Regions from separate parts of the Mycobacterium sp. UM_Kg27 genome, predicted to be linked through region 1. Evidence: predicted binding sites of a transcription regulator. Region 1 holds the regulator's gene; each other region holds the start of a gene.
What was found. The regulator LexA, encoded in region 1, represses DNA repair genes until DNA is damaged. The targets are predictions, from matches to a motif close to CGAACANNTGTTCG.
Positions count from the first base shown of each region.

Region 2: the regulator LexA is predicted to act here: its motif matches at 6,100-6,113, upstream of cofD (2-phospho-L-lactate transferase).
Region 3: the regulator LexA is predicted to act here: its motif matches at 5,045-5,058, upstream of LI94_RS18715 (error-prone DNA polymerase).

Region 1 covers NZ_JRMM01000111.1:2,852-13,674, reverse strand. The annotation lists gene LI94_RS16115 (DUF4192 domain-containing protein) at 1-84, opposite strand, end outside; gene sthA (Si-specific NAD(P)(+) transhydrogenase) at 225-1,640, shown strand; gene LI94_RS16105 (PAC2 family protein) at 1,813-2,790, shown strand; gene LI94_RS16100 (peroxynitrite isomerase) at 2,806-3,300, opposite strand; gene nrdR (transcriptional regulator NrdR) at 3,336-3,800, opposite strand; gene LI94_RS16090 (LysM peptidoglycan-binding domain-containing protein) at 3,947-4,450, opposite strand; gene lexA (transcriptional repressor LexA) at 4,664-5,350, shown strand; gene LI94_RS16080 (nuclear transport factor 2 family protein) at 5,353-5,802, shown strand; gene LI94_RS16075 (hypothetical protein) at 5,803-7,824, opposite strand; gene LI94_RS16070 (acyl-CoA dehydrogenase family protein) at 8,052-9,212, opposite strand; gene LI94_RS16065 (DEAD/DEAH box helicase) at 9,294-10,679, opposite strand.
Region 2 covers NZ_JRMM01000023.1:4,850-15,672, reverse strand. The annotation lists gene rfbD (dTDP-4-dehydrorhamnose reductase) at 1-530, shown strand, start outside; gene LI94_RS06080 (glycosyltransferase family 2 protein) at 559-1,428, shown strand; gene LI94_RS06075 (NDP-sugar synthase) at 1,425-2,498, shown strand; gene LI94_RS06070 (hypothetical protein) at 2,587-2,943, shown strand; gene LI94_RS06065 (NUDIX domain-containing protein) at 2,954-3,487, opposite strand; gene LI94_RS06060 (coenzyme F420-0:L-glutamate ligase) at 3,484-4,833, opposite strand; gene cofD (2-phospho-L-lactate transferase) at 4,830-5,837, opposite strand; gene LI94_RS06050 (WhiB family transcriptional regulator) at 6,240-6,578, shown strand; gene LI94_RS06045 (metallopeptidase family protein) at 6,612-7,064, opposite strand; gene LI94_RS06040 (DUF3499 domain-containing protein) at 7,158-7,598, shown strand; gene LI94_RS06035 (phosphomannomutase/phosphoglucomutase) at 7,657-9,054, shown strand; gene LI94_RS06030 (hypothetical protein) at 9,051-10,187, shown strand; gene manA (mannose-6-phosphate isomerase, class I) at 10,196-10,823, shown strand, end outside.
Region 3 covers NZ_JRMM01000158.1:658-8,877, reverse strand. The annotation lists partial or broken gene LI94_RS18730 (ATP-binding protein) at 1-15, opposite strand, end outside; gene LI94_RS18725 (tRNA (cytidine(34)-2'-O)-methyltransferase) at 532-1,005, shown strand; gene LI94_RS18720 (nitroreductase family protein) at 1,037-1,684, opposite strand; gene LI94_RS18715 (error-prone DNA polymerase) at 1,764-5,030, opposite strand; gene LI94_RS18710 (MmpS family protein) at 5,144-5,575, shown strand; gene LI94_RS18705 (MMPL family transporter) at 5,572-8,220, shown strand, end outside.

The DNA.
Region 1 (10,823 bases):
CGGTACGAAGCCAAGGATGGCCGGCAGCGCAGCGATAAGGGCTCCGGGACGATTCAGCGTGAATTGCGGTTGTCTGGTTGTCATGGCAGCCACGTTGACGACCACCCCCGTCACCGGGGGCGCGCATACGCCTGCCCGCCCACCAGGTTGGGGATGAACCGACAACTGTGAACAGATCGTGTTCGAGATGCACGACGGGGCGAATGGGCGTAAGTGTCTGTGTCATGGATGCCAAGCGCGAGTACGACATCATCGTGATCGGTTCAGGTCCAGGGGGGCAGAAGGCCGCCATCGCATCGGCCAAGCTCGGCAAGTCGGTTGCGGTGGTCGAACGCGGCCGGATGATCGGCGGCGTCTGTGTGAACACCGGCACCATCCCGTCCAAGACGCTGCGCGAGGCGGTGCTGTACCTGACCGGGATGAACCAGCGCGACCTCTACGGCGCCAGCTACCGGGTCAAGGACAAGATCACTCCCGCGGATCTGTTGGCACGCACCCAGCATGTGATCGGCAAGGAAACCGAGGTGGTGCGCAACCAGTTGATGCGCAACCGCATCGACCTGCTGCTGGGACACGGCCGGTTCATCGACCCGCACACGATCGTCGTCGACGGCCATGGCGGCACCGAGAAAACCACCATCACAGGCGATTACATCGTGATCGCCACCGGAACCAAGCCGGTCCGCCCCGCCGGCGTGACCTTCGACGAGGAACGGGTGCTGGACTCCGACGGGATCCTCGACCTGCGATTCATCCCGGCGTCGATGGTGGTCGTCGGCGCCGGTGTGATCGGGATCGAGTACGCCTCGATGTTCGCCGCGCTGGGCACCCGGGTGACGGTGGTGGAGAAACGAGACTCGATGCTGGAGTTCTGCGACCCGGAGGTCGTCGAAGCCCTCCGTTTTCACCTGCGCGACCTGGCCGTCACCTTCCGGTTCGGCGAAGAGGTGACGGCCGTCGACGTCAGCTCCAGCGGCACCGTCACCACGTTGGCCAGCGGCAAGCAGATTCCCGCCGAGACAGTGATGTACTCGGCCGGTCGCCAAGGCCACACTGCCCACCTGGAGTTGGCCAACGCCGGCCTGGCCACCGACGAGCGGGGCCGCATCGTCGTCGACGCAACGTTCCAGACCGCCGTCGAGCACATCTACGCCGTCGGTGATGTGATCGGCTTCCCGGCCCTGGCCGCGACATCCATGGAGCAGGGCCGACTGGCGGCCTACCACGCATTCGGCGAGCCGACCGACGGGATCACCGACCTGCAGCCGATCGGGATCTACTCGATCCCAGAGGTCTCCTATGTCGGTGCCACCGAACTGGAACTGACCCGCAGCGCGATTCCCTATGAGGTAGGGGTGGCCCGGTATCGCGAGCTGGCCCGCGGTCAGATCGCCGGTGACTCCTACGGAATGCTCAAGCTGCTGGTCTCCACCAGCGACCTGAAGCTGCTCGGCGTGCATATCTTCGGCACCAACGCGACCGAGATGGTGCACATCGGCCAGGCCGTCATGGGGTGCGGCGGCACGGTGGAATACCTGGTAGATGCGGTGTTCAACTACCCGACCTTCTCCGAGGCATACAAGAACGCCGCATTGGACGTGATGAACAAGATGCGGGCGCTCCAGCAATTCCGCGGCTGAGGCGCCCGGTAAACATTTTCCTCGCTCAGCGAACGCCGAGGCACCGTGGAATCCGACGGCGTCCGCGTACGTTGTGCACCACATACGCGCACCGTTTTCGGCGTGCGGTCCCCGGTGAGGGAAAATAGACGGTGCGATCCACTGCGATCTGCACGAAGAGGAGGCGAAGGCGATGGCCGACCACCCGGACACCGGTCCCGACCGGGACCGGCACTACCAGATCGAGCCGAGCGGCATGTACGAGCTGGAGGTGCCGGCTCCGCAGCTGATGTCGGCGGATGGCGAGGGGCCGGTCCTGATCCACGCGCTGGAAGGGTTCTCCGACGCCGGCCACGCGATTCGGCTGGCCGCCAAGCACCTCAAGAGCAAGCTGGACAGTGAGTTGGTGGCGTCCTTCGCGATCGACGACCTGCTCGACTACCGCTCGCGGCGGCCGCTGATGACGTTCAAGTCCGACCACTTCACCCACTACACCGAACCGGAGCTGAGCCTGCACGCGTTGCGGGACAGTGCGGGCACCCCGTTTCTTCTGTTGGCGGGCATGGAGCCCGACCTGAAGTGGGAGCGGTTCATTACCGCGGTGCGGCTGTTGGCCGAGCAACTCGGGGTGCGTCGGACCATCGGCTTGGGCACGATCCCGATGGCCGTTCCGCACACCCGGCCGGTGACGCTGACCGCACATTCCAACAATCGCGACCTGATCAGCGAATTCACCCCATGGATCACCGAGGTTCAGGTTCCCGGCAGCGCGTCCAACCTGCTGGAATACCGGATGGCTCAGCACGGCCACGAGGTGGTCGGCTTTACCGTGCATGTGCCGCATTACGTCGCCCAGACCGACTACCCGGAGGCCGCTGAGGCGCTGCTCAAGCAGGCCGCCCAAACCGGCGCGCTGGAGCTGCCGCTGAGCGACCTCCGCGACTCCGCCGCCGAGATCCGGACCAAGATCGACCAGCAGGTCGAAGCGAACGCCGAAGTGGCCCAAGTGGTGTCGGCCCTGGAACGCCAGTACGACGCCTTCATCACAGCCCAGGAAAATCGCTCGCTGCTTTCCCGCGACGAGGAGCTGCCCAGCGCCGACGAGCTCGGCGCCGAGTTCGAGCGCTTCCTGGCGCAGGAGGCGAAGAAGAACCTCGACGGCGACGACTGATCGTCCCGGATGGAGCTATGTCGGGCCAGTGGTTCGACGAAGCGTGGCGGTGAGGTGGTTCTGGGCGGGCTGGCCGACTGCTCCCATATCCAGGGTGTAGGACAACTCATCGCCGTCGAGGCGATAGTGGCGGCTCAGGACGGTCACCTCTTTGGCCGTCGGCGCCAGCCCGATCGTGGGTGCGGACATCTGCAGGTCCACACCGTTGGGGGTGACCGTGTAGCTGCCTACCTCGATCTCGGTGATACCGCTGGGGTGCGCCAGCACCCACTCGATCTGACCGGGTTGCGGCACCCGCAGGTAGCCGGTCTCGGCATGCAGAGGCAGACCCTCGGCGGGCGACTTGGTCTTCTGGCCGTAAACCAGGAACGGCTTGCCGACGTGTGAGAACACCACCTCTTCGAGGTAGTCGAATGCCGCGATCGTGGGATACACCCCGGATCCCCGGCCTGACCAGGTGCCCAACAGCGGGGCGAGCTCCACAAGGTTTGGGTGCAACTCGGGTGCCATGTCGCCAGCGTAGTGCGCTTGGTCGCCCGCGCGGCTCAACTGGTACTGGGCATCTCGCGGTGTTCGCGCAGGGCCTCGATCTCTCGTTCGAAGTCGGCGGCCGAGGAGAAGGACCGGTAAACCGAGGCGAATCGCAGATAGGCCACTTCGTCGAGTTCGCGCAGTGGACCCAGAATCGCCAACCCCACCTCGTGACTGGGAATCTCCGGCGAACCGGCCGCTCGCACAGCATCTTCCACCTGCTGAGCCAGCAGGTTCAGCGCGTCGTCGTCAACCTGGCGGCCCTGGCAGGCCCGGCGCACCCCGCGCATGACCTTCTCCCGGCTGAAGGGCTCAGTGACCCCACTGCGTTTGACCACGGCCAGCACTGCGGTTTCCACCGTCGAGAAACGGCGGCCGCATTCCGGACAGGACCGACGACGCCGAATGGCCTGGCCTTCATCGGCTTCGCGGGAATCCACCACCCGGGAGTCCGGATGGCGACAAAACGGGCAGTGCATTGCCGCTCCTTCGCCGTGCCGGGAACCCGCGCCCTCAGAAAGCTGGGGCACCGTGGGCCATTGGGACAACTGCGAGCGTACCTGCGCGGGTTGCCGCCGGGGCTGCGCAGTGGCCGCAATCGGCGACCGAACCGACACGACTACCCTCAGCCCAGTGGAGCGATCAGTGTCTGGCCGGCGTCCAGAGCCACCGACTCCAGGCTGTTGAGCTCGCGGATGCGCTCGATGACCTCTCCGGCCGGCGCGTCCGGTGCTACGCGGGCCGCCAGGTGCGCCAAGCTCTCCCCACTCTGGACGCTCACCACGCCGAGCTGGTCGGGCACCGCGGAGGTAGTGCCCGCCGCTGCCGCGCCGAACTGGGCGATCAGCCCGAGCCACACGGTGATCCCGGCGGCGATCAAAGCCAGCACGACGGTGGTCACCGGGGTGATGGCCTTGACGGGCTGCGGCCGGTGCGGGGCACGTGACATCAGCACCCCGGAACCGCGGTGGCGCAGCGGCGCACCGCCCGGCCGCTGCCGAACCAGCCGTGCCGGCTGGGTGCGGATGGGGTAGGCGCGACCCGAGGTCCGGGGACCGCGCTGCACCTGGGGTCGCTCGGTGCTGCGGGTCGGCTCAAACGTCGGAGCGATCGTGTCGATGAGCATCATGTGCGGTTCTCCCTCACTCGGCGTCGGCGACCCTGTTCGCTCGACTGTTCGAATAATAATCGATCGTACGTTCGATGTCCGAACATGTGATCGATTCGTTGTCGAAAACATTAGCGAAAGGGTCCGACAAGTCCCCGGCAGTTTCGAACGTCCGCGCGACACACCTCGAACACATGTTTGATTAAACGCAGTTATGCGACTAGATTTGCGCCCATGAGTGACAGCAGCAGCAACCTGGCGGGCCCGGACTCAGCGCTGACCGCCCGGCAGCGAACGATCCTGAATGTCATCCGCGCCTCGGTGAACGAACGGGGTTACCCGCCGAGCATCCGCGAGATCGGCGACGCCGTCGGGCTGACCTCGACCTCTTCGGTTGCGCACCAGTTGCGCACGCTCGAGCGCAAGGGCTACCTGCGCCGGGACCCCAACCGTCCCCGCGCTGTCGACGTCCGTGGCCAGGACGACGTGGCCGGCGCCGCCGAGGCCGCCCAGCGCACCGAGTTCGCCGGTTCGGATGCGCTGCCCGAGCCCACCTTCGTCCCGGTTCTGGGCCGGATCGCGGCCGGCGGGCCGATCTTGGCCGAGGAGGCCGTCGAGGATGTCTTCCCGCTCCCCCGCGAGTTGGTCGGCGAAGGCGAACTGTTCTTGCTCAAGGTGGTCGGCGAATCGATGGTGGACGCCGCGATCTGCGACGGCGACTGGGTTGTGGTGCGCCAGCAGAATGTCGCTGACAACGGCGACATCGTGGCCGCCATGATCGATGGCGAGGCCACCGTCAAGACGTTCAAACGCACCGGCGGTCAGGTCTGGCTGATGCCGCACAACCCCATTTTCGATCCCATTCCCGGCAACGACGCGGTGGTGCTGGGCAAGGTCGTGACCGTCATCCGCAAGATCTGATCGTGTTCGCGCGCCCACCGTTCGATGAGGAGTCGGCACGCCTCAAGGTGCAGGCCGCCGAGGACTCCTGGAACACCCGGGATCCCGCACGTGTGGCGCTGGCCTACACCGAGGACTCGGTGTGGCGGAACCGCGACGAATTTCTCGCCGGGCGTGCGGAGATCGAGGCATTCCTGCGGCGCAAATGGGCCGCCGAACGCGACTACGCACTGCGCAAAGAGCTCTGGTGCTACCAGGGCAACCGAATCGCGGTGCGTTATCAGTACGAATGCCGCGACGCGGACGGCCAATGGTGGCGCAGCTACGGCAACGAGCTGTGGGAGTTCGCCGCCGACGGCCGAATGAGTCGCCGCGAGTCCAGCATCAACGACATCGCGATCACCGCGGCGCAGCGGCGCCTCTTCGGGCCTCGGCCGCAGCGCGAACGCGACCTACCGCTGCCGCTGCGATGATCAGCCGGCCCTGGTGAAGCCGTTAAGTCGGGCCGCATCCTCGGTGGCGAACCAGATCTCGGCCAGGGTGTCGTCATACAGCGCGTTCTGCGGGGTGTAGTAGAGCCCCGAGCCGATGTTCGCCTTGATCGGGTAGCCGTTCGGCTGCTGGTACGGGTCGTCCAGCGGAAGGTGCATCACCGGATGCACGGTTTCGTCGATACCGACCGTGCGCGCTTCGCCGCCACCGCCGAAGGTGCGGGTGTCCGCGCCGCCGCCGAACCTGCGGGGCTCTGGGACAGCGCCGAACCCGCGTGGGTCCGACCCGGCACCGCCGTGACCCACGGCGTGCCGACCGGTGCCGAAATCTTCTTCGGTCACCACCCGGGTGGGGGCGGTGTCGGTGTCGTCATCGTCGTCGACCTCCGCCTCGCTCTCGTGCTCGCCGTAGTGCAGCCACGGCGCATCCGGGATCGAGGAGACGGGCAGTTCAGGCTCGGAGGGATACGGCGATGCGGAGGCTCCGTAGCGACTCGGCAGCCGGACGGTGCCCTCGTGCTCGCGGTGGTCGTCGCGGTGCTCATCACGGTGGTCATCACGTCGGTCGTGGTGGGCCCACTGCTCGTCATCGTCGTCGTAGTCGTCGGCGACCGGGGCCGGCACTGCCACCGGCGAGCCCGGCAGTACAGCGGCCGGCCGACGCCGCTGCCACCACATCGCCACGCCGGCGAGCGCCCCCAGCACTGCCAGCACCACCACCGGGATCAGCACCCACATCCAGTTCCAGTGCGTCTCCTTGGCGGCGCCAGTCGATGTCGACTTGCTGCCGTCGGGCAGATTCGTACCGGGAATTTGCAAGCCCGACAACGATTGCGCGAGCTCGGCCGGTTCGGTGCTGTAGGTGTTGTTCGCCTGGTTCCACGCGATCGAGCCGCCGGTGAACTTCTGCGACACCACGTCACCTTCGACGCTCTGGTCGCCCACGGGGGCGCCCAGCTTTCCGGAAGCTCCGTCGAGCTTGTCCCACGCCGACTTGATCGCCCCGCGTACCACGAAGGCGCCGTTGTCGGGGCTGAAGAAGATCACCGGCTCGTCGTCGGCGGCAAAAGAATTGAACTTGCTGCCCGCCAGCGCTCCGTCAGCCGTGCCGGTGATCGGGAAGCCGAGATCGCTGCCGGCAGGACCGCCCAGCGACTCGTACTTGGCCAGCACGTCGCCTTCAACCGCATTGGCTCCGGTGAGCGGACTGAAATAGACCTTGCCGTGGGCAAAGTCCTGACCCACCCCGCCGTTCTCGCCTATCGCGTACTGATCGCCCTGCTTTGGCCCCAGTGCGCCGGCGGGTCCGCCGGCGCTGCGCCAGACCTGATCGATGGCCGCGGTCGCGTCGACCTGGGCCTGCACATCTGCCAGCTGCGCTGCCAGCTCCGGCGGCACCGTGGTAAACGTCCTGGTCGCGCTGTCGAAGGACAGCGTCCCGGCGCTGAACTTCTGGGTGACGACAGCTCCGTCGTAGCTCTCGTCCTCGACCGGGACGCCGAGCGCACCGGTGGAGCTGCCCAGCTTGTCCCAGCCGGCATTGATCGGCCCGCGCACCACGTGGGCGCCATGTTCGGGTGTCCAGAAGATCACCGGGTTGTCGGGCCCGGAAAGGATGGCCACCCGGCTGTCGGGAACAAGCCCGGGCACCTCATCGCTGCTGGGGAAGCCGAGTCCATTGTCGGCCGCACCGCCCAGTGCCTCGTATTTGTCCAGGATCGCCCCGTACAGCGCCTTCGCGCCGGTCTCCGGGGTGAAGAAGATGGTGCCCCCGGCGAAGTCCTGGGCGAATCCGACACCGGCCGGGTGTACGTCGCCGTTGGGCGCCCCCAGCGGGGATCCGTCCCCGCCGGCCGCCTGCCACGCCGCCGTGATGGCGTCGCGGGCATCGCTGTCGGGCGTCGCCGCAGCGGTTTGCACCGACAAGAGCACGGTGACCGTCGCCGCCAGGCCGAGCGCCATGCGCACCGCCGTCTTGCCGAACCGATCTTTCCGACTAGTCACCAGCCCTCCCAGGCATCATTATCGACATTATCGACGCAAATGTTTCCGGCATAGACTTTCCCGCAATCGGCCCGAGTTTCGAAGCCAAGTCATCGATATTGCGGAAACAGATACCCAGCCGATGCTGAAATGATGCAAAAGCCGCTGACCCGAACGGAACGAGGGGCGCTACCAAACATGCAGGTAGCGCCCCTGTTGGGGCGCCAAATCGTTCCCGATTGCCTCGGCTAGACGCCGAGGCTGCGGCCGATGATCTCTTTCATGATCTCGGTCGTGCCGCCGTAAATGGTCTGAACGCGGGCATCCAGATAGGCCCGCGCGACCGGGTATTCGCGCATGTAGCCGTATCCACCGTGCAGCTGCAGGCAGCGGTCGATCAGGTGCACCTGCTTCTCGGTGGAATACCACTTGGCCATCGCGGCCTGCTCGACGGTCAACTTCTTGTCCAGGTGGAGCCGCACGAACTCGTCGACCATCATCCGCACCACGGTGGCCTCGGTGGCCAGCTCGGCCAGCAGGAACCGGCTGTTCTGGAAACTGCCGATCGGCTTGCCGAAGGCCTTGCGCTCCTTGGTGTACTGGATGGTCTGCTCCAGCACCGCCTCCATCGCCCCGGCGGCCATGATCGCGATCGAAATGCGCTCCTGCGGCAGGTTCTGCATCAGGTAGATGAAGCCCTTGCCCTCCTCGCCGAGCAGGTTCTCCACCGGGACATGCACGTCGGTGAAGGACAGCTCCGCGGTGTCCTGGGCGTCCAGACCAATCTTGTCCAGGTGGCGGCCACGCTCGAAGCCCTCCATCCCCCGCTCCACGACCAGCAGGCTGAAGCCCTGCGCACCCTTGTCGGGGTCGGTCTGGGCGACGACGATCACCAGGTCGGAGTGAATGCCGTTGGTGATGAACGTCTTGGAGCCGTTGAGCACGTAGTGGTCACCCTGCTTGACCGCGCGGGTCTTGATGCCCTGCAGGTCACTACCGGTGCCCGGCTCGGTCATGGCGATCGCGGTGATCAGCTCACCGGTGCAGAACTTCGGCAGCCAGCGCTGCTTCTGCTCCTCGTTGCACAGTTCCAACAGGTACGGCGCGCAAACGTCGTTGTGCAGGCTAAAACCCAGCCCGCTGTAGCGGCCCGCGGTGACTTCCTCGGTGATGATCGTGTTGTAGCGGAAGTCCGGGTTGCCGCCGCCGCCGTACTCCTCGGGCACCGCCATGCCCAGGAAGCCCTGTTTGCCGGCCTCGAGCCACACGGAGCGGTCGACGATCTTGGCCTTCTCCCACTCCTCCTGGTTGGGCGCGGCGTGCCGATCCAGGAAGGCGCGGAACGACTCCCGGAACAGCTCGTGTTCGGGCTCGAACAGGGTTCGCTGGTACTTGACTGCGGCACTCATTGCCTGACCTCCGGTCGACTGATCTTTCCGACGAGAATAGACCAACCGGATGGTTGGGCGACGCAGTGGTGGGTGTCAGCGCTAGCGCGCCACCCCATCGTGCCGCCGCTGGCCGGCACCGCCCCGCGGCCGGCGCCGGCCACCGGCCTGAGATGCCGGCTGTGCAGCACCGCTGCCGCCACGACGGCGTCGCGGACGGCCGGACCCGCCCGGTGAGGTCTGGCCCGGCGAGGTCTGGCCCGGCGCACTCTTGGCGCGGCCCGGCGGAGCGGCCTTCGGGGCCACCGGGGCGGGCACCCGCAACGGCGCCACCTCCCCCACCAAGTCGCGCACCGAGGCGGAATCTGCTGCCACCTGTTGCGGGGCGACGCTGATGCCCGCGCGGCGCAACAGCACCTGAGTCTCGCGCCGCTGCTCGGGCAGGACGACGGTGACGACATCGCCGGCGCTGCCGGCGCGTGCCGTACGCCCGGAACGGTGCAGGTACGCCTTGTGCTCGGCGGGCGGGTCCACGTGAACCACCAATTCGACCTCATCGACGTGCACCCCGCGGGCGGCGATGTCGGTGGCCACCAGAACCCGCACGTCCCCCTCGGCGAACGCCGCAAGATTGCGCTCGCGGGCCGGTTGAGACAAGTTGCCGTGCAGGTCGACCGACGGCACACCGGACTCGGTGAGCTGGCGGGCCAGTTTCCGGGCCTGATGCTTGGTCCGCAAGAACAGGATTCGCCGCCCGGTGCCGGACGCCAACAGCTGCACCAGATCCTTCTTGTCCTGCAGCCCGGCCACGTGGAACACATGATGGGTCATCGCCGGAGGGGGCGCGTCGAGTTCATCGACGGAGTGCGACACCGGGTTCCGCAGAAAACGCCGAACCAGCTTGTCGACCCCGTTGTCCAGCGTGGCCGAGAACAGCAGTCGCTGACCGGTTTCGGAGGTCGCGGCCAGAATGCGGGTGACTCCGGGCAGGAAGCCGAGGTCGGCCATGTGGTCGGCTTCGTCCAGCACGCTGATGCGTACCGCGTCCAGCGTGATCAGCCGCTGCTTCATCAGGTCTTCGAGCCGGCCGGGGCAGGCCACCACGATGTCGGCGCCTGCGTTGAGCGCGGACACCTGGCGGTTCTGCGAGACGCCACCGAAGATGGTGGTCACCTTCAGCCCACTGGCGGCCGCCAACGGTTCCAGCGTCGCGGCGATCTGGGTGGCCAGTTCCCGCGTGGGTGCCAGCACCAGGCCGGTCGGCCGGGCGGGGCGACGCTTCTCGCCAACCAGCCGAGCTACCAGCGGCAGGGAGAAGGCCAGCGTCTTGCCGCTGCCGGTCTTGCCGCGACCCAGCACATCACGGCCGGCCAGACTGTCCGGCAGGGTCGCCACCTGAATCGGGAAGGGAGCAGCAATACCGCGATTGGCGAGCACACTGACAAGTTCAGCGGGCACGCCGAGTTCGGCGAATGAATTGGTGGTCATGACATGCCTTTCCGGCATCGGCTGTGCCACAGCGGCCGTCAAGGCGGACCGATCTGTCTGCAACACAGAGTTGGCGAGATTGCCTGTTGGCAATAGCGATCGCCGCGAGAAGAGCTTCACACGCCAGCTGAAATCGGCATCAGG
Region 2 (10,823 bases), on a different contig from region 1:
ATAACCCGCCGCGCCCGTACGAACCGGCAGACGCCACCCGGCCACTGTCGGTCTACGGCAGCACCAAACTGGCCGGTGAGAACGCGGTACTGGCCGCTTCACCGGACGCCCTGGTGGTGCGCACCGCCTGGGTCTACACCGGTGCCGCCGGTGGTTCGGACTTCGTCGCGGTGATGCGCGAGCGGGCTGCGGGCGGCGCGGACGTGGAGGTGGTCGACGACCAGATCGGATCCCCGACCTATGTCGGCGATCTCGTCGACGCACTGCTGGCGCTGACGTCCTCGCCGCCGGGCGCTCGGGTGTTGCATGCCGCCAACGCCGGTGCCGCGAGCCGCTACGAACAGGCCCGCGCGGTGTTCGCCGCGGTCGGCGCCGATCCGGACCGGGTGCACCCGGTCAGCAGTGCCGTACATCCGCGCCCGGCGGCCCGTCCCGCCTACTCCGCGTTGTCGGGCGACGAGTCGGCGCGGGCCGGCCTGGCACCGCTGCGCCGGTGGAGCGATGCACTGTCCGCCGCCGTGGCCAGATAACCTCTAGGCCGTGAGTGAGGCCCTACCGGTGGTGACGGTGACCTATTCGCCGGGATGGCATCTGGACCGATTCCTGGCGTCGCTGGCGCTGGCGACCGACCGTCCGGTGCGGGTGGTGATGGCCGACAACGGATCCACCGACGGCTCGCCGGAGGAGGCCGAGCAGCGCTATCCCAACGTGCAGTTGCTGCATACCGGGGCCAACCTGGGCTACGGCGGAGCGGTCAACGCCGGGGTGGCTCTGCTGGACGCCGAGGGCGGCGAGCGCAGCGAATTTCTGATCGTGGCCAACCCCGATGTGCAGTGGGGTCCGGGCAGCATCGAGGCCCTGCTGGATGCGGCGGCCCGGTGGCCGCAGGCGGCGACGCTGGGGCCGTTGATCCGGGAGCCGGACGGTTCGGTGTATCCCTCGGCGCGCCACCTGCCCAGCCTGATCCGCGGCGGCATGCACGCGGTGGTCGGTCCGGTGTGGCCCAACAATCCGTGGACCCGCGCCTATCGGCAGGAACGGCTGGAGCCCAGCGAACGGCCGGTCGGGTGGCTCTCGGGCGCCTGCCTGCTGGTGCGCCGGGCCGCGTTCGACGCGGTCGGCGGCTTCGACGAGCGCTACTTCCTCTATATGGAGGACGTCGACCTGGGCGACCGGCTGGCCAAGGCCGGTTGGCTCAACGTCTACGTGCCCACGGCCGAGGTGTTGCACCAGAAGGGTCACGCCACCGGCAAGGACCCCGCACGCAACCTGGCCGCGCACCATCGCAGCACCTACACCTACCTCGCCGACCGGCACACCGGCTGGTGGCGGGCCCCGTTGCGCTGGAGCATGCGCGGCGCGCTGGCGGTGCGCTCACACCTGGCGGTGCGCAACGCCCGCCGCAAATTGACGAAGGGACACCCGTGACACTGAGCCAACTCGATGCGGTGGTCCTCGTCGGCGGCAAGGGCACCCGGCTGCGGCCACTGACGCTGTCGGCCCCCAAGCCGATGCTGCCGACCGCGGGTCTGCCCTTCCTGACGCACCTGCTGTCGCGGATCGCTGCCGCCGGCATCGAGCACGTCATCCTCAGCACGTCGTATAAGCCAGAGGTGTTCGCCGAGGAATTCGGCGACGGCTCGGCGCTGGGCCTGCAGATCGACTACGTGACCGAGGATGAGCCGCTGGGCACCGGCGGCGGTATCGCCAACGTCGCGCCCAAGCTGCGCCATGACACCGCGATGGTGTTCAACGGTGATGTGCTGTCCGGGGCTGATCTGACCGAACTGCACGCCTACCACCGGGAGCAGGGCGCCGAGGCCACCCTGCACCTGGTGCGTGTCGGCGACCCGCGGGCCTTCGGTTGCGTGCCCACCGACGACGGGCGGGTCACCGCATTCCTGGAGAAGACCGAAGACCCGCCGACCGACCAGATCAACGCCGGTTGCTACGTGCTCTCCCGCGGCGTCATCGACCGCATCCCGCGCGGCCGCCCGGTTTCGGTGGAGCGCGAGGTGTTTCCCGCGCTGCTGGCCGACGCCGTGTTGGTCTGCGGCTACGTCGACACCAGCTATTGGCGCGACATGGGCACACCGGAGGATTTCGTACGCGGTTCGGCGGACCTGGTGCGGGGCATCGCGCCGTCACCGGCGCTGGGTGGCAAGCGCGGTGAGGCACTGGTGCACGACGGTGCCTCGGTGGCGCCCGGTGCGGTGCTGATCGGCGGGACCGTCGTGGGCCGGGGTGCTGAGATCGGCCCGGGCGCCCGCCTCGATGGCGCGGTGATCTTCGACGGGGTGAAAGTCGAGGCCGGGTGCGTGATCGAACGATCGATCATCGGCTTCGGCGCTCGCATCGGGCCGCGGGCGTTGATCCGCGACGGGGTGATCGGCGACGGCGCCGACATCGGGGCGCGCTGCGAATTGCTGCGTGGGGCCCGGGTGTGGCCCGGGGTGTCGATCCCGGACTGCGGGATTCGCTACTCCAGCGACGTCTAAGCCGGTTTCGCGCTGACTCTGCGCCAAAGGCGCACCCATCTCGCGCTTTTCGCCATGGACGCCGAGTCAACGGTGGATAGTCATAACCATGTTCACCAGAGCCTTCGTCGGGTGCCTGGCCGCAGTCGCCATGGCGGCGCCGGCCGCTGCAGACCCGCTGGACCCGATTCCCGGTAACGGGGTCTTTCAGGTCGGAACCGACATCGCACCGGGCCTCTATCACACCGGTGGGTCGGGTTCGGCTTTCGGCGTGTGGATCAACAACGTGCCGACCCAGGAATCGATGTGTTCCTGGTTCACCTACAGCACACCCGACGCCGCCAAGGACCATGTGGTCCAGACGAACACGTCAATCGGCCCGATGTACGCGAGCATTCCCGTCACGGTCAAGGCCTTCGAGTCACAGAACTGCCAACCCTGGACGCGGGTAAACGACTCCCAGTGAGCCCGGGGGCCTATCCGACGGCCCGCGCCACCAGATGCGCCAGGGCGTCGTCGGCGTCCGGCGGTAGGCCGTCGACCGGCCACCAGCGCAGCGCAAGCGACTCGTCGCTGATCCCGATCTGTGCGTTCGTGGGCGCGTGCGCCACGAATTGCAGGTCCAGGTGCCGGGTCGGCACACCCAGTGAGCAGGTCACCGGATGCACGTGCACGGCCGCCAGCGCCGGATCCAGTCGCAGGCCGGTGATGCCGGATTCCTCGGTGGCCTCGCGCAGCGCGGCTGCGCGGATGTCGGCGTCGGTGTCCTCGCAATGACCTCCGAGCTGCAGCCAGCGGCCCACCCGCGGGTGCAGCGTGAGTAACGCGTGCTCACCGGTGTGGTCGAGCACCAGGGTGGAAGCGGTGATGTGGCCGGGAACGCATTCGCGCCGGCACGCGTCGGGGCGGGCCGCCAGAAACGCCAGCACCGCATGCCGGAGCGAATCTTGCGCGGAATCTGGTGCGGTCCAACCACTCAGTGCCGCTACAGCGGACTCGTGCAGACTCATCGCCGCACCAGCAGGTCGCCGATGTCGGCCGGTTCGCGGGGTTCGGGCGGCTCGGTGGGGTAGCCGATCGCGATGGCGCCCAGGGGTTCCCAGTCGGGCGGCAGATCCAGTTCGGTGCGGACCAACTCGGGGGTGAAGATGGTCGAACCGATCCAGCAGCTGCCTACGCCACGGACCGCCAGCGCCACCAACAGGCCTTGGACGGCAGCACCGACGGCGACCGTGAACATGGTGTGCTCGGCGGCGGTGCGGGCGGCGTCCGGATAGTGGTGGGCGCCGTCGGGCACCATCATCGGGATGACGACTTCGGGTGCGTCATAAAGGATCTGGCCACGCGAGACCCGGGCGTCAATGGACTCAGGCGATCTGCCGTCGCCGGCCAAGTCGGATCGCCACTGCTGTGCCATGGCATCGAGCAGCCGAGTGCGCACGCTCGGAGTCTGCAGCCACACGAACCGGACCGGGCGGGTGTGATGCGGTGCCGGGGCGGTCAGGGCCTCGGCCATGGCATCAGTGATCAGTTGCGCCGGAACGGGTTCCCCGGCGAACCTGCGCACGGAGCGGCGCAGCAGCTGAGCCTGCCCGCGTCCCGCCTCGATGGCCTCGGCGGTCCCGAGCCAGAACAGGTCCTCGGAGCCGGAACGCACCAGTGCTGCTGCGGTGGAACCGTTGTCGGGGCTGCTGACGCCACGCACCACCGCCACCGGAATATCGGTGAGCTTGCCCTTCACCAGGTCGGCAGCCGCGGCGAGTTCGTCAGCGACGGCGACTTCCGTGACCACCAATTCGTTGCCGTGTCGGTCGACTGACCCGGCGTAGCCGTTGAGCACCGACAAGCCCGACGCGCCGATCGCGACGTCGATCTGGCCGTTGCGCCAGGCCCGGCCCATGGTGTCGGTGATCAGCACCGCCACGTTGACGCCCAGACGCTCGGCCAGTCCGGCGCGCAACGCGGCGGCGCTGCCGTCGGGATCGACCGGCAACAGCGCGAGTTCGTCGGAGCCGACGTTGGAGCCGTCCACACCGGCGGCCGCCTGCACCAGTCCCAGGCGGTTCTCGGTGATCCAGGTGCGGCCCTTGCGGGCCAGTACGCGTACCGCCTCGGCCTCGACCAGTTGGCGGCGCAGCGCATCACGCGCCTCGGCGTCGTGCGGCGCCGGCACGATGCGGCCCTCGCACTTGGACACCACCTTGCTGGTGACGACCACGATGTCGCCGTCGGCCAGCCACGGTGCGGCCTGGGCCAGCATGGAAGCGAGATCGTCGCCGGGCCGGAACTCGCCCAATCCGGTCACCGGCAGGATCTCGACCTTGGCGGCGCTGCCGTGCTCGCCCTGCCCCTTTATGGTGACACCCCCGCTAGCTCCAGTCCGGTGCGGACCATTTGGGCCGTGGCCGCCGGATCGGTCATCAACAGCGGGGCGGCGCGAACGGTGACGCCGGCGATGTCGGGTGTGTCGGGGGACTCGCCCTCGTGCACCAGCCAGTAGTCCAAGATCCCGGTGCCGCTGCGGGCGCCGTAGTGCTCGCCGACGGCTCGGGAGGTGGAGTCCAAGCCGATCACGCTCAGGCAGACATCGGCCATACCGCGCAACGGCTTTCCGGCGATGATCGGGGAGTAGCCGACGACCGGTGCCGCCGTGGAGCGCAGGGCCGCGCGGACACCCGGAACGGCCAGGATGGCGCCGATGCTGACCACCGGATTCGAGGGGGCCAGCAGCACGATGTCGGCGCCGGCGATGGCGTCGACGACTTCGGTTGTGGCGGTGGCCTTCTCTGCGCCCACGAAGCCGAACCCGTGGGTGGGAACTTGGGCACGGTAGCGCACCCACCACTCCTGGAAGTGGATCGCGCGCTGGGTGTTGTCGGCCGGATCGGTGATGACGACGTGGGTTTCGCAACTGTCGTTGGTGACCGGCAGCAGTCGCGCGCCGGGCTGCCAGCGCTCGCACAGCGCCGAAGTCACCTCGGTCAGCGGGTAACCGGCGCGCAGCGACTGGGTGCGGACCAGGTGGGTGGCCAGGTCGCGGTCGCCGAGACCGAACCAGTCGGGCTGCATTCCGTAGCGGCCCAACTCCTCCATGGCATGCCAGGTTTCGTCGCGATGCCCCCAGCCGCGTTCGGCATCCACGCCGCCGCCCAGGGTGTACATGCAGGTGTCCAGATCGGGGCAGATGCGCACACCGTGCATCCAGGCATCGTCGCCGACGTTGACGATCGCGGTCAGCTCGTGCGCCTCGGCCCCGTTGTCAGCCGGGGATTCGGCGAATTGGCCCAGACCCAGTAGTTTCTGGACGCCGAGCAGGAATCGGGCGCCGCCGACCCCTCCGACGAGAACGGTGACCTTCACAGCGCACGACAGTACCTTTGGCGCCGCTGCCGCCGGTGTGGCGGACCGCCGTCGTCGCTGCATCGGGGGCACGGTAAGACACGCCGAGACGCGGGTGTGGGGTAGATGACAGGGACTCGCCGGTCTCGGACACGTTGGAAATCGATCACGAGATGGTAAGGAATTTGGCCAATCAGCTTGACCGGGCTGATCAACCCGTGTCTAATCACACTAGTGTCATTTCCCGGTTGGCCAGCCGATTTCGGTGCCGCAGACCGAGATTCGATCACATGTTCGAATCGAGATGGTCCAAATCTTGGATTCGGCCGACATATCAGGATCGCGCTATAGGTGAGGAGGCGGAGCATGTCCTATGAGCACCTTTGGGGCGTGATGGGAGGAGCATCGCACGCCGGTGCCGAAATGGCTGAAATGGCTGGGCCGAGCGGGCTGGAGGCGATGCCCAGTCGACCACATCTGAGTCTGGTTCCCGAGCCGGAGGACTACGACGAGTTCGACCCGTTCGACCCCGCGACGGCCACCAATGAGCAGTGGCAGGACCGCGCCCTGTGCTCGCAGACCGACCCCGAGGCGTTCTTTCCGGAGAAGGGCGGTTCGACTCGCGAGGCCAAGAAGATCTGCCAGCGATGCTCGGTTCGCAGCGAGTGCCTGGAGTACGCCTTGGCGCACGACGAGCGTTTCGGTATCTGGGGCGGGCTTTCCGAGCGTGAGCGCCGCCGCCTCAAGCGCGGCATCATCTGATTCCCGCTCTGCGACGCGTGTGACCGATCGGTCCTAGTCGTCGATCGTCGGGTCGATGACGGTGGGCTCGACATCCAAATAGGTGGCGACTTGGGCCACCAAGATCTCGTGCAATAAATCACCGAGCTCTGTGCTGTCGTTTGCGCGTTGCTCGATCGGCTTGCGGAACAGCAAGATTCGGGCGCGTGTCGGATTTCCCCGCACATCCACCCCGGCGGGAATCAAACGGGCCAGCGGAATTGGCCCGTCCGCGACCACTTCTGGGGGCCACTGCACACTGTCGGGGTCCTTGGCGGCGATCCGCGGGATCTCATCGACCGCGACATCGAGCGCCGTCAGCCGTTGCTTCCACCGTTGCTCGATGGGCTCGTAGGCCTCCAGCACCGCCATGTCGAACCGTTCGGCGCGGGTGCGCCAGCCTGGAACGGTGGGCGGCAACAGCGGCCCGCGGGTTTCGCGGCCGCGCCAGCGGCGACGCGTGGCGATCACGCAGAAGATGGTAACGGTTGTGCATAGGGTGCCGGCGCCTTGCGCGTGTCCGGCGCCGCGGGGGCGCGCGGCCACGATAGCCTCACGGGCGTGAACGTTCCCCGCCGTTGCTGCCGGCCAGGGTGTCCGCACTATGCGGTGGCGACGCTGACGTTCGTCTACTCGGACTCCACCGCCGTGGTCGGCCCGCTGGCGACTGCCGCTGAACCGCATTCCTGGGACTTGTGCTTCAGTCACGCAGGCCGGATCACCGCCCCGCGCGGTTGGGAACTGGTCCGCCACCCCGGCCCGTGGGTATCGCCTGAAGAGGATGATCTGATCGCGCTTGCCGAGGCGGTTCGCGAGCGCGAATCCGGGCGGGCGGCCCCGGCAAACGGGTGGTACCCCCAGGCCAATCCGATCGACTCCCCGACCCGCGGAGCGCCCACCGCCGGACCTGGTGGTGGTGTGCTGGCACCGCCCGGTGCGCCGGGCAAGACCAATGGCCGGCGCCGTGGCCACCTGCGTGTGTTGCCAGACCCTTCGGACTGATCGCGGGTTCCGGGCTAGGCTTGAGCGTCAAGAGTCCACTGCGTCAGGAGCCCTGTCCATGTCTCGGCCCGCTGCGGCTGTCCACCGTGTGATCAAGGCGTACGACGTACGCGGCCTGGTCGGTTCGGAGATCGATGAATCCCTCGTCACTGAGGTCGGGTCCTCGTTTGCCCGGCTGATGGCCGAGGAAGGCGCCCGCCAGGTGGTGATCGGCCACGACATGCGGGACAGTTCGCCACTGCTGTCTGCGGCGTTCGCCGAAGGCGTGATCGCCCGCGGCCTGGATGTGGTCCGGATCGGGCTGGCGTCGACCGACCAGCTCTATTTCGCCTCCGGGGCGCTGGACTGCCCGGGTGCGATGTTCACCGCCAGCCACAACCCGGCGGCCTACAACGGCATCAAGCTCTGCCGGGCCGGTGCCAAGCCGGTGGGCGCTGACAGCGGCCTGGGCCGGATCCGCGATGAGCTGATCGCCGGCGTCGATTCGGCTGGCGACGGCCAAGAATCGCGCGGCAGCATCACCGACCGTGACGTGCTCGCCGACTATGCGGCATTCCTGCACTCGCTGGTCGACATCTCCGGCCTGCGGCCGCTGCGTGTGGCCGTCGACGCCGGCAACGGGATGGCCGGCCACACCGCCCCGGCGGTGTTCGGCTCGGTCGGGGGTATCACACTGCTGCCGCTGTACTTCGAGTTGGACGGCAACTTTCCCAACCACGAGGCCAACCCGCTGGATCCGGCCAACCTCGTTGATCTGCAGACGTTCGTGCGCGAGAGCGGCGCCGACATCGGACTGGCCTTCGACGGCGACGCCGACCGGTGCTTCGTGGTCGACGAGCGCGGCGAGCCGGTGTCGCCGTCGGCGGTGACCGGCCTGGTCGCGGCCCGTGAATTGGCCCGCGAGCCCGGTGCGACGGTGATCCACAACCTGATCACCTCGCATGCCGTGCCCGAACTGGTCAGCGAGCGCGGCGGCACCCCGCTGCGGTCGCGGGTCGGACACTCCTACATCAAGGCGCTGATGGCCGAGACCGGGGCCATCTTCGGCGGGGAGCACTCGGCGCACTACTACTTCCGGGAATTCTGGGGCGCCGACTCGGGCATGCTGGCGGCCCTGCACGTACTGGCCGCGCTCGGCGAACAGCAGCGGCCGTTGTCGGAGCTGACCGCCGACTACCAGCGCTACGCGGCGTCCGGCGAGATCAACTTCACCGTCTCCGATGCGCAGGACTGCGTGGACGCGGTGGTCGGGTCGTTCGGTGACCAGGTGTCGTCGGTGGACCACCTCGACGGCGTGACCGTCGAGCTGGGTTCGGGCAGCTGGTTCAACCTGCGCAGCTCCAACACCGAGCCGCTGCTGCGGCTCAACGTCGAGGCGCCCGACGCCGCCGCGGTGGACGCGGTGGTGGCCCAAGTCTCCGAACAGATCACCGCTGCGGAGAAGTCGCGTCCGTGACCGCGTTCTCCGGCTCCTTCTCCACCGTCGACCTCGATGACACCGAGGCTCTGCTGGCGGCTGACCGTGACGGCGCACTGTGGGCCGCATCGATGGCCGGCGCACAGGTGCGCGCTACCGCCGCGACGGTCGATGAGGGTGCCCTGGATGCCGTGCGCAGCGAGAGCCGTGACTACCCGCCGCGGACGATCATCTGGCTGTCCACCCGCGGCACCGCGGCCACGGCAGGGAGCCTGCTGGCCGCTACCCGCGGCGAGTCGGCGCGGGCACCGCTGGTGCTGGCCGCCGAGGCCCCGTCCTGGATCGGATCGCTGGACGTCCTGATCGTTGCCGGCGACGATCCGGGCGATCCCGCGCTGGTCGCCGCGGCCGCGGCCGGGGTACGTCGCGGCGCGCGAGTCGTGGTGGTCGCGCCCTACGAAGGGCCGCTGCGCGACGCCACCGCCGGCCGGGCCGCCGTGCTGGAACCGCGGATCGCCGTCTCGGCGGAGTTCGGTCTGCCGCGCTACCTGGCCGCCGGGCTGGCCATCATGGATGCCCTGGAGGGTGCGGCCGCACCGACCGACTTGGCCGTGCTGGCCGACGAGCTCGACGCCGAGGCGCTGCGCAACAGTGCCGCGCGTGAGCTGTTCACCAACCCGGCGAAGATGCTGGCGGACCGCATCGTGGGCCGCGAGGTCGCGTTGGCCGGCGACTGCGCGGCGACCCTGGCGCTGGCTCGGCACGGCAGCGCGGCGATGCTGCGGATCGGTCGGATCACGGTAGCGGCGGCCGGGCTGGCCGACGCGGTGAGCGTGCTGCGGGCGCAGGCCGCCGGTGGCCGCGACGTCTCCGACATCTTTCACGACGAGCAGATCGACGGACCGGCCGCCGGACGGCTGCGAGTACTGGCCCTGACGCTGGCCGCCGAACGCACCGTGGTGGCGGCCCGAATCAACGGCCTGCACGACGTCGATCTGATCGCAGCCGGGGATGTGCCGGTGGCACCGGGTGCCTCGGCGGAAGCCGCGAGCCCGACTGTGCCGGCGGGGGAGCTGTCGCCGAGCGGTCCGGGCCGGGCCGAACAGCAGCTTGCGGTGCTGGCCGTGCGGTTGGAGATGGCCGCCGCCTACGTGAGACTTTTGCGGGGTTGACGGGAACAGTGGAACAGCTACGCGGTGCGATACGGACCTACGCCTGGGGCTCGAGGACTGCTATCGCCGAGTTCACCGGTCGGCCCGTTCCGGCGGCGCATCCCGAAGCCGAGCTTTGGCTGGGGGCACACCCGGGGGACCCGGCCTGCCTGGAGACCGACACCGGCGAGGTGTCGTTGCTCAACGTTCTGACTCACGACCCGGAGGGCCAGCTGGGCCCGGTGGCTCAGGCGCGCTTCGGTGACCGGCTGCCGTTTCTGGTCAAGGTGCTGGCCGCCGACGAGCCGCTGTCGCTGCAGGCCCACCCCAGTGCCATGCAGGCGATCGAGGGCTACGAGCGTGAGGAGCGGCTCGGGGTCCCGGTGTCTTCGCCGATCCGCAACTACCGCGACACCAGTCACAAACCCGAACTTCTGGTGGCGCTGCAGCCGTTCGAGGCGCTGGCAGGATTCCGGCCGGTGGCGCGCACCATCGAGCTGCTGAGGGCGCTGGCCGTATCCGACCTGGACCCGTTCATCGACCTGCTCGGCGGCCAGACGGGCAACGGTCAGTCCGATGTGCAGTCCGACGCCGACGGACTGCGGGCGCTGTTCACCACGTGGATCACCGCGCCCCAACCTGATCTGGACGTGTTGG
Region 3 (8,220 bases), on a different contig from region 1:
CTTGTGGGCGTCCACGGCTGGTTCGGCTGACGCGTCAAAGGCCTGGTCCACCTCTTCCGGGTGGTCAAAGAGCGTCACCGGTCGGCGGCCGATTCGCCGACCGCTCGGCTGAAATTCACCGTCTGCGCCTCATTCATCGGACTCTCCGGGACATCGCACCCGCACAACGGGTTGCGGTGTGTTTCACGGCATAGCAATTCGACGAGTATGCCAGTCGCCCGCAGGACTGACCAGAATTTTTACTGAACAGAACACTTTCCGAGACCTGCGCGTGTCTTGACGAACTTCGGTCGAGCAAACAGGCCGCGGGCGATGGTCGACCCCATGATCGGGGACTCAGGCGCTTGGACATCCCCCTGGAGTACCCCTCCGGCACGCCGGCGTTCACCGCGTTCGGGCCGCGCGTTCCCGCCATGCGTCAGGCGCATCTGGCGCGACGCGGGCGGACTCCCCGTCAGCGGGATAGTCGCATACACCGCGGCGACCGGAGGCCGGTCGCTTCACGGCGTGCCGTCATACAAGGATGCTGTTGTGTTCAAAGTGATGTTCTATTCACCCCGCATCCCGCCCAACACCGGCAACGCGATTCGGATGGTGGCGGCGACCGGCGCGGAGCTTCATCTGGTGGAACCCATGGGTTTCGACCTGTCCGAACCAAAGCTGCGGCGGGCCGGCTTGGACTATCACGACCTGGCCTGGGTGCGCGTGCACTCGTCACTGCCGGCGGCGTGGGAGGCGCTGGGTGTATCGAATGGCGCCCGGGTGTTCGCCTTCACCGCCGGCGCCCACACCCCCTACACCGATGTGAGCTATGAGCCCGGTGACGTGCTGATGTTCGGTCCCGAACCCACCGGCCTGGACGAGGCGACGCTGGCCGACCCGCACATCACCGAGCGGGTGCGTATCCCGATGCTGGCCGGGCGGCGCTCACTGAACCTGTCGAACGCCGCCGCCGTCGCGGTCTACGAGGCGTGGCGCCAGCACGGGTTCGCCGACGGGGTGTGACCCGCTGCGCCCGGCTCCGCCGCGCTTGCGATCACCAAGTGTCGAAGTGCGCCACCTGCTCGGCCGGCAGTCGCTTGGCCGGCTTGAAGTCGGTGCCCAAGGTGTAGGCGATGGGGAACAGCCCGCCCTGGCTGTAGTTCTCGTACGGGATGCCGAGCACCTCGGCGGCCTGCTGCTCGCCGTCCCCGAGCAGGTGCAGGGTCGTCCAGCAGGAACCAAGTCCGCGGTTGCGCAACGCCAGGCAGTAGCTCCACGCAGCCGGGAACAACGACGCCCAGAACGATGCGCCGAACCCCAGCGACCCGGTCTCGGGCTTGCCTTCCAGGCACGGGATCATCAGCACCGGCACGTCCTGCAGGTTCTCGGCCAGATACCTGGCTGAGCCGCTGATGAACTCCATCCGCTCACTGCGCACGTCGCCCTCGCCGTAGTCAGGCTTCATCCGGTTCAGGTACGGCATGGCGTTCGTGCGGTAGATGTCGGCGAGCGCCTGCTTTTTGACCGGGTCGGTGACGAACATCCACTGCCAGCCCTGAGCGTTGGATCCGGTGGGTGCCTGCAGGGCGATCTCAAGGCACTCCATCAGCACCTCGCGGGGAACGGCCTTGTCAAGATCGAGGCGTTTGCGGACCGATCGCGTGGTGGTCAGGACTTCGTCGGCGGTCAAGTTGAGGGTCATGGATGGAGGTTACCGTCGGGCTTGCTTCGGCGGTCCAGCTTCGGCTCTCCTGCGCCGAGCCCCGCTGACCGCCGGGGTACTACCGAAAATCGCGGGAGCGCGAACTCACCGCCAGCTCAAGGGCGCCCAACCGATCGGCCAGCACGGTGATGGCCCCACTGGCGTTCTGCACCCGCCCGCGGATCAGCAACGCTGTCGCCGTCTGCGCCAGCCGGCGATGCCGCGTCCACACCCCGGGCGTACACAGCACATTGACCATCCCGGTCTCGTCTTCGATGTTGACGAACGTCACCCCGCGGGCAGTGGACGGCCGCTGCCGGTGGGTGACCGCCCCGGCCACCAGCACCCGGGTGCCGTCGGGAACCGCGGTCAGCCGCACCGCCGGAATCACCCCGAGCGCATCGAGATCGGCACGCAGGAACTGGGTCGGGAAGCTGTCGCAGGACACCCCGGTAGCCCATACATCGGCCGCCGACAACTCGATCTCACTCATCCCGGGCAACACCGGAGTATGCGTCGCAACCCCCACCCCCGGCAGCCGGTCCGGCCGCTGCCCCGCCGCAGCCCCGGCCGTCCACAGCGCCTCCCGGCGTGACACCCCGAAACCGGCGAATGCGCCGGCGGTTGCCAACGCCTCAGTCTGGGGAACTGAAAGCTGTACCCGCGCAGTCAGATCCAGCATCGAAGCAAATGGTCCGTAGGCCTCACGGTCGGCCACCAACCGCTCAGCGAGGTCGGTACCGATGCCACGGACAGCGCCCAGCCCCAGCCGGACCTGCGTGCCGGCTTCGGCCAGTGTGGCGTGCGCCAGGCTGGCGTTGACGTCCGGTCGGTGCACCACAACCCCGTGCCGGCGGGCGTCGGCGACCAGTGACTGCGGCGAATAGAAGCCCATCGGTTGGGCGCGGAGCAGCGCGGCGCAGAACGCCGCCGGGTAGTGCAGCTTGAACCAGGCCGAGTAGAACACCAGCGACGCGAAACTCATCGCGTGACTCTCCGGAAATCCGTAGTTGGCAAAGGCTTCCAGCTTCTCGTAGATCCGGTCCGCCACTTCGCCGGTGATGCCGTGACACTCCGCCATGCCGCTGTAGAACCGGTCACGCAATCGGCGCATCCGCTCCGGTGATCGTTTGGAGCCCATCGCGCGTCGCAACTGGTCGGCTTCGCCCGCGGTGAATCCGGCGCAGTCCACCGCCAGCGTCATCAGCTGTTCTTGAAACAGCGGGATTCCCAAGGTTTTCTCCAGGGCCCTCGCCATGCACGGATGCTCATAGGTCACCGGATCGATACCGTTGCGGCGGCGGATGTAGGGATGCACCGATCCGCCCTGGATCGGCCCGGGGCGGATCAGCGCCACCTCCACCACCAGGTCGTAGAACACCCGGGGGCGCAGCCGCGGCAGGGTGGCCATCTGCGCGCGCGACTCCACCTGGAACACTCCGACCGTGTCGGCGCGGGCCAGCATCTCGTACACCGCCGGCTCGGACAGATCGATCGCAGCCAAATCCACTTCGACGCCGCAATGCTGCGCCACCAGATCGATCGCGTAGTGCAATGCCGACAGCATTCCCAGCCCCAGCAGGTCGAACTTCACCAAACCTATTGCCGCGCAGTCGTCCTTGTCCCACTGCAGCACGCTTCGTCCAGGCATCCGGGCCCATTCCACCGGGCATACGTCGGCGATCGGGCGGTCACAGATCACCATGCCTCCGGAGTGGATGCCCAGATGCCGCGGCAGGTCGGCAACCTGGTCGGCCAGCTCGATCACCTGTTCGGGGATGCCGTGCAGATCGGAGTCCTCCCGGCCAGGCCGGCCCCATCGGCTCAGCTGCTTGCTCCAGGCGTCCTGTTGCCCCGGCGAATAGCCCAGCGCGCGGGCCATGTCCCGCACGGCGCTGCGACCCCGGTAGGTGATGACGTTGGCCACCTGGGCGGCGTGGTCTCGGCCGTATTTGTCGTAGACGTACTGGATCACCTTTTCCCGCTCATCCGATTCGATGTCGATATCGATGTCGGGTGGGCCATCGCGAGCCGGCGACAGAAAGCGTTCGAACAGCAGCCCGTTGGCCACCGGGTCCACCGCGGTGATCCCGAGGGCGTAGCAGACCGCGGAGTTGGCAGCCGATCCCCTGCCCTGACACAAGATGTCGCTGCGCCGACAGAACTGGGTGATGTCGTGCACCACCAGGAAATATCCGGAAAAACCCAGTTGAGCAATGACTTCCAGCTCGCGTTCGATCTGGGCGTAGGCATCCGGCATGCGCTCGGGCGGGCCGTAGCGCCCGACCGCGCCGGCCAGGGTGAGCTGCCGCAGCCAACTGTCCTCGGTGTGACCGTCTGGAACGGCAAACGGCGGCAGCCGGGGGGCGATCAGCGTCAACGGAAAAGCGCACCGCTCACCGAGTTCGGCCGCCCCCGGCACCGCCGTCGGATGTGCCGCGAACAATCGGGCCATCTCTGCGCCGGAGCGCAGATGCGAGCCGCCCAGCGGAGCCAGCCGGCCGGCGGCGGCGTCCAGTGACTGTCGGGCCCGCACCGCGCCCAGCGCCATTGCCAGCCGCCCCCGGTCCGGCCGGGCGAAATGCGCGCCGGTGGTGGCTACCAGCCCCACCCCGAACCGGGGCGCCAGGCCGGCCAGCGCCGCATTGCGTTCGTCGTCGCACGGATCGGAGTGCCGGGTCAGCTCCACGCTGACCCGCGCGGCCCCGAACCGGTCCACCAGGTCGGCCAGCGCGGCGGCGGCCGCATCCGGGCCCCCGGTGGCCAGCGCCTGGCGAACGTGGCCCTTACGGCAGCCGGTCAGGATGTGCCAGTGCCCGCCCGCCGCCTCGGTCAGCGCATCCAGATCGAAACGCGGCTTGCCCTTCTCGCCGGCCAGGTGCGCGGCGGCGATCTGCCGCGACAACCGCCGATAACCCTCCGGGCCGCGGGCCAGCACCAGTAGGTGCGGACCTGGTGGGTCCGGGTCATCAGTGCGCGCCACCCTCCCCAGCGACAACTCGGCGCCGAACACCGTGGCCATATCCAACTCGGCGGCCGCCTCGGCGAAGCGCACCACTCCGTACAGACCGTCGTGATCGGTCAGCGCGATCGCCCGCAGGCCCAGCCGGGCAGCCTCGGCAACCAGCTCCTGTGGGCTGCTGGCCCCGTCCAGAAAGCTGTACGCCGAGTGTGCGTGCAACTCGGCGTAGGGCACTACCCGCCCGGCTGGCCGGAGCGGCTCGACCTGCGGGGCCGGCGGGCCGTGCTCAGCAGACATACCGGCAGGAATACCGGTGTGACGAGGCTTACCATCGAGCACCCGCTCCATTTCCGCCCAGCTCGGCGGCCCGTTACCCCAGCCCATACCCTCCAATGTATCGAACATATGTGCGATAAAACCCTGGGTGGGTGCGAAAAAGAAGTTTGATGCACTAATCTGTGTCAGATTCCGGCACGATGCGAAAGGCCACTGCTTTCATGTTCGGCGCTGTCAGACGTGCGTGGTTGCCCCTACTCATCATCGCCGTTCTCGTGGTAGGGGGGTTCACGGTGCAGCGAGTCCGCGGTTTCTTCGGAGCCGACGACAGCGGCTCAGGGTCCACCCCGTTCGAGGACACCAAGCCGTTCCACCCCAAAGTCGTGGTCTACGACATCTTCAGCCCCGACGGCACCTACGCCGACATCAACTACCTGGACCTCGATGCCACGCCACAGCGGGTCGACGGCGCCGGCCTGCCGTGGTCGCTGACCCTGTCGACCACCAACCCGGCGGTGAGCCCCAACATCGTCGCCCAAGGTGACGGCACCACCATCGGCTGTCGGGTCACCATCGACGGCGAAGTCAAAGACGAACGCATCTCCAGCAGCCCCGTCAGCGCCCAGACCTTCTGCATTGTGAAATCCGCATGAGCAACCACACCAGCCACGACACCCCCACCGACACGCTGCCTGCCGCGCAACCACCCAAGCGCACCGGTATCCCGGCCTGGATCCGGCGGCTCGCTGTGCCCATCATCCTGGCCTGGGTGGCGCTCACGGTCCTGGTGAACGTCATCGTGCCGCAGCTCGATGAAGTCGGAAAGATGCGCGCGGTGTCGATGGCCCCCCGCGACGCTCCGTCGATGATCGCGATGATGCGCATCGGAAAGGTGTTCGACGAGTTCAAGTCGGACAGCTCGGGCATGGTCGTGATCGAAGGCGACCAGCCCCTGGGCGACGACGCGCACAAGTACTACGACCAGTTGGTCGCCAAGATGGAGGCCGACCCCACCCATATCGAGCACGTCCAGGACTTCTGGAGCGACCCGCTGACCGCAGCCGGATCCCAGAGCCCGGACGGCAAGGCCGCCTATGTTCAGGTGTATCTGGCCGGCAACATGGGCGAGACCCTGGCCAACGAGTCGGTCGAGGCCGTCCAGCAGATCATCGCCGACACCCCGGCCCCCGAGGGCGTACACGCCTACGTCACCGGCGGGGCCGCCCTCAACGCCGATCAGCACATCGCCGGCGACAAAAGCCTGAAACTCATCACCGCGCTGACGTTCGTGGTGATCATCACGATGCTGCTGAGTATCTACCGGTCCGTCGGCACCGTGCTGTTGGTGCTGGGCATGGTGGTCTTCTCGCTGAGCGCTGCCCGCGGCGTGGTGGCCGTGCTGGCCTACTACAACATCATCGGCCTGTCGACGTTCGCGGTGAATCTGCTGGTGACACTGGCTATCGCCGCCTCGACGGACTATGCGATCTTCCTGCTCGGCCGCTACCAGGAGGCCCGATCACTCGGCGAGGACAAGGAATCGGCCTTCCACACCATGTATCACGGCACCGCGCACGTGATCCTGGGTTCCGGGCTGACCATCGCCGGGGCGACCTTCTGCCTGCACTTCACCCGACTGCCCTATTTCCAGTCGCTGGGCGTCCCGCTGGCGATCGGCATGTTGGTCATTGTGGTGGCCGCTCTCACCTTCGGTTCCGCGGTGGTCACGGTGGCCAGCCGCTTCGGCATGCTGGAGCCCAAGCGTGCGATGCGGATCCGCACCTGGCGGCGCATCGGCACGCTGATCGTGCGCTGGCCGGGGCCGGTGCTGGTGGCCACCACCGCGGTCTGCCTGGTCGGGCTGCTCACGCTGCCTGGGTACCAGACCAACTACAACGACCGGGAGTACCTGCCGGACTACGTGCCGGCCAACATCGGCTACGCCGCCGCCGACCGGCACTTCTCCCAGGCCCGGATGAGCCCGGAACTGCTGATGATCGAGACCGACCACGACCTGCGCAATCCGGCCGACTTCCTGGTGATCAACCGGATCGCCAAGCGGGTGTTCGAGGTCCCCGGCGTCGGGCGGGTGCAGACCATCACCCGCCCACTGGGCACGCCGATCGAACACACCACGATCCCGTTCGCGATCAGCATGCAGGGCACCACCCAGCAACTGAACATGAAGTACCAGCTCGACAGCATGAAGAACATGCTCAAGATGGGCGAGGACATGCAGGTCTCGATCGACAGCATGAAGCAGATGCTCGAGGTCACCCGCGCGATGTCGGAGACCACGCACAGCATGGACCTCAAGATGCACCACATGCTCGACGACATCCAGAAGATGCGCGACTCGATCGCGGACTTCGACGACATGTGGCGCCCGATGCGCAGCTACTTCTACTGGGAGCCGCACTGCTTCGACATCCCGATCTGCTGGTCGATCCGGTCGATCTTCGACGTGATGGACGGCCTCGACCAGATGACCGAGGATTTCGAAAAGGTGCTGCCCGACATCGACAACCTCGACCGGCTGATGCCCCGGATGCTCGAGATCATGCCGCCGATGATCGAGACGATGGAAAACATGCGGACCACCCAGCTGAAGATGCAGTCCACCATGGAGGGCCTGCAGCTTCAGATGGAGAAGATGATGGAAGGCCAGAACGCCATGGGCAAGGCGTTCGACGAGTCCAAGAACGACGACTCGTTCTATCTACCGCCCGAGGCATTCGACAACCCCGACTTCAAGCGCGGCATGAAGATGTTCCTGTCCCCCGACGGACACTCGGTGCGGTTCATCATCTCCCACGAGGGCGACCCGATGTCCGAAGAAGGCATCTCACACGTCACGCCGATCAAGCACGCCGTGCACGAAGCGCTCAAGGGCACCCCGCTGGAGGGCTCGAAGGTCTATCTCGGCGGCACCGCAGCCATGTTCAAGGACATGAAAGATGGCTCGCACTATGACCTGATCATCGCCGGCATCGCCTCACTGTGCCTGATCTTCATCATCATGCTGCTGATCACCCGCGCGGTGGTGGCCTCGGCCGTGATCGTCGGGACGGTGCTGCTCTCACTGGGCACCTCGTTCGGGCTCTCGGTGCTGATCTGGCAGCACATCATCGGCCTGCACCTGCACTGGATGGTGCTGGCGATGTCGGTGATCATCCTGCTGGCGGTCGGCTCGGACTACAACCTGCTGCTGGTCTCCCGAATGAAGGAAGAGCTGCACGGTGGGCTGAAGACCGGCATCATCCGCGCCATGGGTGGCAGTGGCTCCGTGGTCACCTCA